Regions from separate parts of the Nocardia sp. NPDC049190 genome, predicted to be linked through region 2. Evidence: riboswitches for the same ligand, from Rfam matches in the RefSeq annotation. Region 2 holds a riboswitch; each other region holds the start of a gene.
What was found. A riboswitch is a leader RNA that binds a small molecule or an ion and turns the genes downstream of it on or off. The one in region 2 is predicted to bind cobalamin.
Positions count from the first base shown of each region.

Region 1 (2,261 bases), on a different contig from region 2:
ATCCGCCACGAACGCCTCGGTAGTCGGTTCGTCGGGGGCGGGCCTGCCGTGACCTGCCGAGTCGAAGGTGTAGACGTGCCCGTACTCGCGCAGCCAGTCCAGCTGATCGCGCCAGGTGCGCGCGCTGCCCATCAGTCCGTGCAGCAGCAGGATCGGCGCGCCTGCTCCGCCCTCGTCGTGCAACATCGGTTCGACAATACGAGTCCCCGAGCGGCAACTCGGCGCGAACCGCTAGCTTGGATCCCATGGCTGTTGTGAAGATCAATGCGATCGAGATTCCCGAGGGCGCGGGCCCAGAGCTGGAGAAGCGTTTCGCCCATCGTGCGCACGCGGTCGAGAATTCGCCGGGTTTCCTGGGGTTCCAGCTGCTGCGCCCGGTCGCCGGAGAAAACCGGTACTTCGTTGTCACCCAGTGGGATTCGGAGGAATCCTTCGCGGCCTGGCGGGACGGACCCGCACGCGAGGCGCACGCGGGCGAGCGTAAGAAGCCGGTCTCGACGGGCGCCTCGCTGCTCGAGTTCGAGGTCGTACTCGACGTCGCCGCGAAGCCGGCGAACTGACACCGAATACCTACCGCCGGGCAGCGCGCTCTGCCCGGCGACTCGCCCGACGCCGTGGTACGGGCGTCCCGATCCTATTGACGTCGGACGTCCACAGGTGTCACAGTTCGAGAGACAAACGCGATGGTGATGTGGTAATTCCGGTGTGATTCCGGAGCGGTCGCGCCACTGTATTCCGTGCATCGGGTAACCGGCGCCGGAGAGCCAGACACCGGCACCGTCGCGCCACCACCCGATGGGACGCGCATCCCAAGGAGGACTCGAATGGCCATCGCGCATTCACCCAGCCGGGCAACCGATTCCCTGGCCACCGTGCTCGTCACGGTCGGTGTCGTTCTTCTCGCACTGCTCACGCTGTACCTGGTCGGTTTCGATCAGGGCGCCATCTCGCGCGGCGGGATGTACCTGCATGAACTGATGCATGACGGACGCCACCTGCTGGGGCTTCCGTGCCACTGACCGGTTCACTCACGTCCCTGCTGGTGCGCGGTCTACTCGCCGGCCTGATCGCCGGGCTGTTGGCCGCGACGGTAGGTTATTTCGTCGGCGAGCCCAAGGTCGACGCCGCGATCGCCATCGAAGAAGCCCACTCCGCGGGCGAACACGCGCACAGCGCGGATTCCGAACCGTCAGGCGTGCATTCGCACGGTGACGCAGGCGTGCATTCGCACGGTGACGCAGGCGTGCATTCGCACGGTGACGCAGGCGTGCATTCGCACGGTGACGACGAAGCGCCGTTGGTGAGCCGCACCGGGCAAAAGGCGGGGCAATTCCTCGCACTCGGGTTGGCAGGCCTCGCCCTAGGCGCCATCTACGCCTCGGTCGCGCATGTCGCGCGGCGCTACACCACGCTGCCCGGGCCGAATCTCGCCCTGGCGCTCGGCGCCGGCGGTTGGCTCGCGATCGTCGCCGTGCCGTTCTTCAAATACCCGGCCAACCCACCCGCCGTGGGTGATCCGGAGACCATCAACGAACGGACCCTGCTCTGGGTGGCGGCGGTGCTGCTCGGCATCGTGGCCGTCGCCGTTGCGGTGTCCGTATTCAAGGTGTTGCGCGGACAACTGTTCACGGTGCGGCTGATCGGGGGCGTCGTCGGCTTGGTCTCGGTGACGACGCTCGGCTACATCCTGCTGCCCGGCGTCAACGAGGTGAGCGCCGAGTTCCCCGCCACTCTGCTGTGGCAGTTCCGGGTGTCCTCGCTGGCCGAGACGGCCACGCTATGGGCTGCCTTGGCCCTCGGTTTCGCCGCCCTCACCGAATTCGCGACGCGCACCGCCGCTCCGGTACGAGACTCGGTCGCTACCACAGGCTGATCGGCGTCCGGATTGCGATAGGCAGTGTCGGTGCTATGGCCGGCACTACCTTTTCGTTCTGTCCGTACCGTTGCGCGCGGACAGCGCAGCCCGTCGCCGCACACCATTCTGGTCGCGTTCGTCCGGTCTCGCCGTCGCACTGCTCGCGAACGAGGCCGAGGCCGGACAGCGCCTGCCATCCAACTAGGCGAGGAAGATGCCGTCCTGATCGTCATCCAGCCCGCTGCACCCGCTCGGCGCGGCCGCCACTCTCGCTGATTCTCCGCACTTCCGCATGGCTCCTCACACACCTACGGAGTGTGCGAAGAACCAAACAACTGCGCGGACTACGCGAGGGCCGCATCCAGGGTGATGTGGTCGACGCCTGCGAGTGCCTTGCTCACGGGGC
Region 1 is NZ_JBEZDE010000013.1:77,244-79,504, forward strand. It holds gene AB0B25_RS14170 (alpha/beta fold hydrolase) at 1-186, opposite strand, end outside; gene mhuD (mycobilin-forming heme oxygenase MhuD) at 246-560, shown strand; cobalamin riboswitch at 641-795, shown strand; gene AB0B25_RS14180 (CbtB-domain containing protein) at 825-1,019, shown strand; gene AB0B25_RS14185 (CbtA family protein) at 1,010-1,873, shown strand; gene AB0B25_RS14190 (OsmC family peroxiredoxin) at 2,200-2,261, opposite strand, start outside.
Region 1: linked by a shared signal. The riboswitch ahead of AB0B25_RS14180 (CbtB-domain containing protein) and the one ahead of metE (5-methyltetrahydropteroyltriglutamate--homocysteine S-methyltransferase) in region 2 are both predicted to bind cobalamin.

Region 2 (2,261 bases):
CTGCACCCAGCCCTGTTCGGTGGCCGCGAACCCGTCGAGTTGCTCGGCGAAGTACTGCACCATGTCATTGCGCTCGGGTTCGCCGTGCACCAGCACGTCCAGCCCCAGCTTCTCCTGCAATGCGATGACATCCGTGATCTCGGCGCGCATCCGCCGCACGTATTCGGCCTGGTCGATCTCGCCCGTGCGCAGCGCGGCCCGCGCCAACCGGATCGCGGAGGTCTGCGGGTAGGAACCGATCGTCGTCGTGGGCAGTGCGGGCAGTCGCAGACGATCGCGCTGCAGTTCGCGGCGCAGCTCGGCGGGCGAACGGCGGATCGACTCCGGCCCGAGCCCGGCCAACCGGGCCCGCACCCGCGGATCGTTCAGCCGCGGATCGGAGTGCCGAGAGTCCAGCGCCGCACGCGCCGCGGCCAATTCGGCGTCGATCGCCTCGGTCCCTTCGCGCAGCCCGGTCGCGAGCAGACCGACCTCGGCCACCTTCTCCGCACCGAAGGCCAACCACGACCGCAGCCGCTCGTCCAGCCGGGTCTCGGCGGCCAGTGTGTAGGGCACGTGCAGCAGCGAGCACGAGCTCGAAACCGCCACGTGCGCAGCGCATCCCAACAGGGTGCCGAGGGTCGCCAGGCCGCGGTCGAGGTCGGTGCGCCACACATTGCGGCCGTCCACGATGCCGGCCACCAGCAGTTTGCCTGCCAAAGCCGGCACCGCCGCCACCGCGGAAACGTCGGTGCCAGCGGTGAAGTCGATCGCGACGCCCTCGATCTCGGTGCTGGCCAGCGCGGCGAGTGCGGCATCCGGGTGCCCGAAGTAGGTCGCGACGAGGATCGCCGGGCGATCGGTCGCCGCCGATAGTTCGGCGTAGGTGGTGTGTACCAGATCGATCTCGTCCGCGCTGAGGTCCATGACCACTACCGGCTCGTCGAGCTGTACCCACTGCGCACCCTCGGCGGCCAGCAGACGCAGCAGCTCGCGATATAGCGGGAGCAACTCGGTCAGCCGAGACGCGACGTTGCTGCCGGTCGCCTTCGCCAACTTCAGGAAGGTGATCGGCCCGACCACGACCGGCCGCGCGGGCACCCCAACGGCGACGGCCTCGCGCAGCTCCGCCAAGAGCTTCGCCGGGTGTAGCGAGAACTGGGTTTCCGGTCCGATCTCCGGCACCAGGTAGTGGTAGTTGGTGTCGAACCACTTCGTCATCTCCAGCGGTTCGACGGTGTCGGTGCCGCGCGCCGCGGCGAAGTACCGGTCCAGCGGGTCGGTGATCCCAGCGACCCGCGGTGGCAGCGCGCCGAGCAGGACAGCGGTATCGAGCACCTGGTCGTAGTAGGAGAAGGTGCCGACCGGAATCGAGTCGAGACCCGCGGCGAGCAACTCGGTGAGCTGGGCGTGCCGGAGGTCGCGTGCGACAGCGTGCAATTCGTCGGCGCCGATCCGGCCCGCCCAGTAGGCTTCGGTCGCTCGCTTGAGTTCACGGCGCGGCCCCACCCGAGGTAGCCCGAGAACTGTTGCGGTGAACGGCTTCTGATGTGAAACAGTCAACGATGTTTCTCCATTGCTGAGGTCGAAAACCATCGCCATACGGGCAGGCGGAGAACCATGCGACATGCCGGAGAAATTCCCGGCGGGGGAGCCCGACACGTCAGCGCTGGCGGTCCGCGCCCAATCCACGAGGCGGTGGCCGCCGGGTACGGCGTACCCGGCACGGCTGGCAGGTCTTCGGACTCGCTGGCACCGGCCGGATGGCCGACCTACTGGCCGTCGCTTCCCAAGTCGCGGAGCCTTCCGGCTCGTGAACTCAGTGCCTGGTGACGGCGGTCGTTCCTGCATACCGCTGCGGGACAGTCCCGGATTCCCACCGGGTTCCCTCTCACCCGCCCGGGACGTCTCCGCCCGAACGAGTTCGACTCCGTCGCGCGACGTCGGGGCTCCAACTCGTCGTGCGCCGGTGAACCAGCTGCGCCTTCAGCATAGGACGCGCCGCGCCGCTCGTGGGCGACCGGCCGGGATATCTGCTTGTCGGCGCGAGCCGGCGTCCAGAGAAATCCGCGATGTCGAATCCGGAATTTCCCGGACACCGAGATTCGATCCTCCGAACTCGTCGTTGGCACGACCTAGGGGTGTCAGCATCGATGGACGCCGCTCGGGCAGGGCGTGGACCGCTGCTCGTACCACTCGTCGGCAGGCGTGTGGCGCGTGGTGGTCCCGGGCCTTGGCTGGAGGTCGAGCGGCGCGCGATTCGCCAGAGGTGTCCTCCAGGT
Region 2 is NZ_JBEZDE010000007.1:55,149-57,409, reverse strand. It holds gene metE (5-methyltetrahydropteroyltriglutamate--homocysteine S-methyltransferase) at 1-1,542, opposite strand, end outside; cobalamin riboswitch at 1,712-1,885, opposite strand.

Region 3 (2,261 bases), on a different contig from region 2:
CCGCCGGGTGCCGGCCCCCACGTCTCGACGACGGCTTCGCGCAGATCTACCGGCAGGGTGTCGAACCAGGCGGCATAGGTCGCCGCGCCGATGCGGATCGGATTGCCCTCCAACTGTTCGGCGGTAAGCCAGTCCGGGTCCTGCCCGCCGGCAGCGATCAGGGCGTGCACGAGAGCATCACCGTCGCGTTCGGCCAGCCCGGGAATCTCGCCGGGTTCGCCGAGGTCATAGCCAGCGGAACGCATTTCGGTGAGTAGACGGATCGCGCTCGCCGGGGTGTCCAGGCCGACGGCGTTGCCGATCCGGGCGTGCTTGGTCGGATAGGCCGACAGCATGACAGCGACGCGCTTGCGTGCGGCAGGGATGTGACGCAGCCGGGCATAGCGGGTGGCGATGCCCGCGACCCGGGCCGCGCGTTCGGGGTCGGGGACATAGGTGGACAGGCCGTCGGCGTCGAACTCTTTGAACGAGAACGGGACGGTGATGATCCGGCCGTCGAACTCCGGCACGGCGACCTGGGTGGCGACGTCCAACGGCGACAGGCCGTCGTCATTGGCCTCCCACTGGTCCCGGCCGCTGGTCAGGCAGAGACCCTGCAGAATGGGCACGTCCAGATCGGCCAGCGCACCGACGTCCCATGCTTCGTCCTCGCCGCCCGCGGAGGCGGTGGCGGGTTTGGTACCGCCGGCGGCCAGCACGGTGACCACGAGGGCGTCCGCCTGTCGCAGCGTGGTGAGCAGTTCCGGCTCGGCGGTGCGCAGCGACGCACAGTACAGCGGCAGCGGGCGCGCGCCGGCCTGTTCGATCGCGGTGCACAGCGCATCGATGTACGCGGTATTGCCCGCGAGGTGCTGTGCACGGTAATAGATCACCGCGACCGTCGGACCCTCGACCGGCGCCACGGGCCGATCCAGCGCGCCCCAGCTCGGCAGGTGGACCGGCTGCTCGAACCCGTATCCGGTGAGCAGTACGGTGTCGGAGAGGAAGTTGTGCAACTGACGCAGATTCGCCGGGCCACCCGCAGCGAGGTAGTTGTGCGCGTCGGCCGCGACGCCCCCCGGCACGGTTGAGCACTCCATCAACTCGGCGTCCGGGGCGATCTCGCCACCGAGCGCGATCAGCGGTACGCCGCTGGCGCGCACTGCCGACAGCCCGTCTTCCCACGCCCGCTTGCCGCCGAGGATTCGCACGACCACCAGATCGGCGCCGGCGAGCACCTCCGGCAAGTCGTCGACCAGCAGACGAGCGGGGTTACCCCATCGGTAGTCGGCACCGCTGGCGCGGGCGCTCAGCAGATCGGTGTCGGACGTGGACAGCAGCAGAATCACAGGTGGCAGCCTTCCTTGGGTGACGCGCCCATCGGGGGTTCGCTGCTCGCCGGGAGGGTCTGGCTGTCTACAGTGGCGCGACCGCACCGGATTCCCACCGGTTTCCTCGTGGTCCGCCGAGCACGCCGATGCTACCTGGATACGCAGGCGAGTCGGACTGCGTATCCGCCATACCGCGCGATTCCGGTCGGCCGGCAAGTCGTCGATGATCTGCACACAGCTCGTGGGGTGGGTAGGGCCGAAGCCGGCCACCCCTGCGCAGGCGATCGCAGCGCGGCGCCACCTCCCTCAGCCAGGTCGGCCATCCCGGTTCGACACGAAATCGGTAACGGCCTGCTCCGCGACAGCCCGCGAACCAGCCCGACGTCGACAACTCGGCGTCCGGATCGTGGGGAACTCGCCGGTCGCCGTGGCCAGGGCCGGCCCAGGGGCACGTAGGCTGAGGAAGTTATGACACGACCTGCTGCCGATTCCTGTCCCGGCGTGCTCCGGTTACATGAGGCGGCCGATGGGCCATTGGCGCGGATTCGGGTGCCCGGGGGGCGAGTGGAGCCCGCGCAATGGCAGGTCCTCGCCGAGGCCGCGCACGACCTCGGCGATGGGAACATCGAGCTCACCTCACGGGGCAACGTCCAACTGCGCCGGATAGGCGATGCCGAGGCGCTGTGGGCGCGACTGGAGAGCGTCGGTCTACTGCCCAGCCGCACGCACGAGCGGGTGCGCAACATCATCGCGTCGCCACTGTCCGGACGAATCGGTGGCGTGGCGGACGTGCACGGACTGGTTCGCACGCTGGACACCGAGCTGATGGCCGCGCCTCGCCTCGCCGATCTACCCGGCCGGGCGCTGTTCACCCTCGATGACGGCCGTGGTGATGTCAGCGGACTCGGCGCCGATATCGGTGCGCATGCCCTCGGCGCGGACGAGTTCGCG
Region 3 is NZ_JBEZDE010000010.1:107,582-109,842, reverse strand. It holds gene cobN (cobaltochelatase subunit CobN) at 1-1,328, opposite strand, end outside; cobalamin riboswitch at 1,343-1,474, opposite strand; gene AB0B25_RS11675 (precorrin-3B synthase) at 1,779-2,261, shown strand, end outside.
Region 3: linked by a shared signal. The riboswitch ahead of cobN (cobaltochelatase subunit CobN) and the one ahead of metE (5-methyltetrahydropteroyltriglutamate--homocysteine S-methyltransferase) in region 2 are both predicted to bind cobalamin.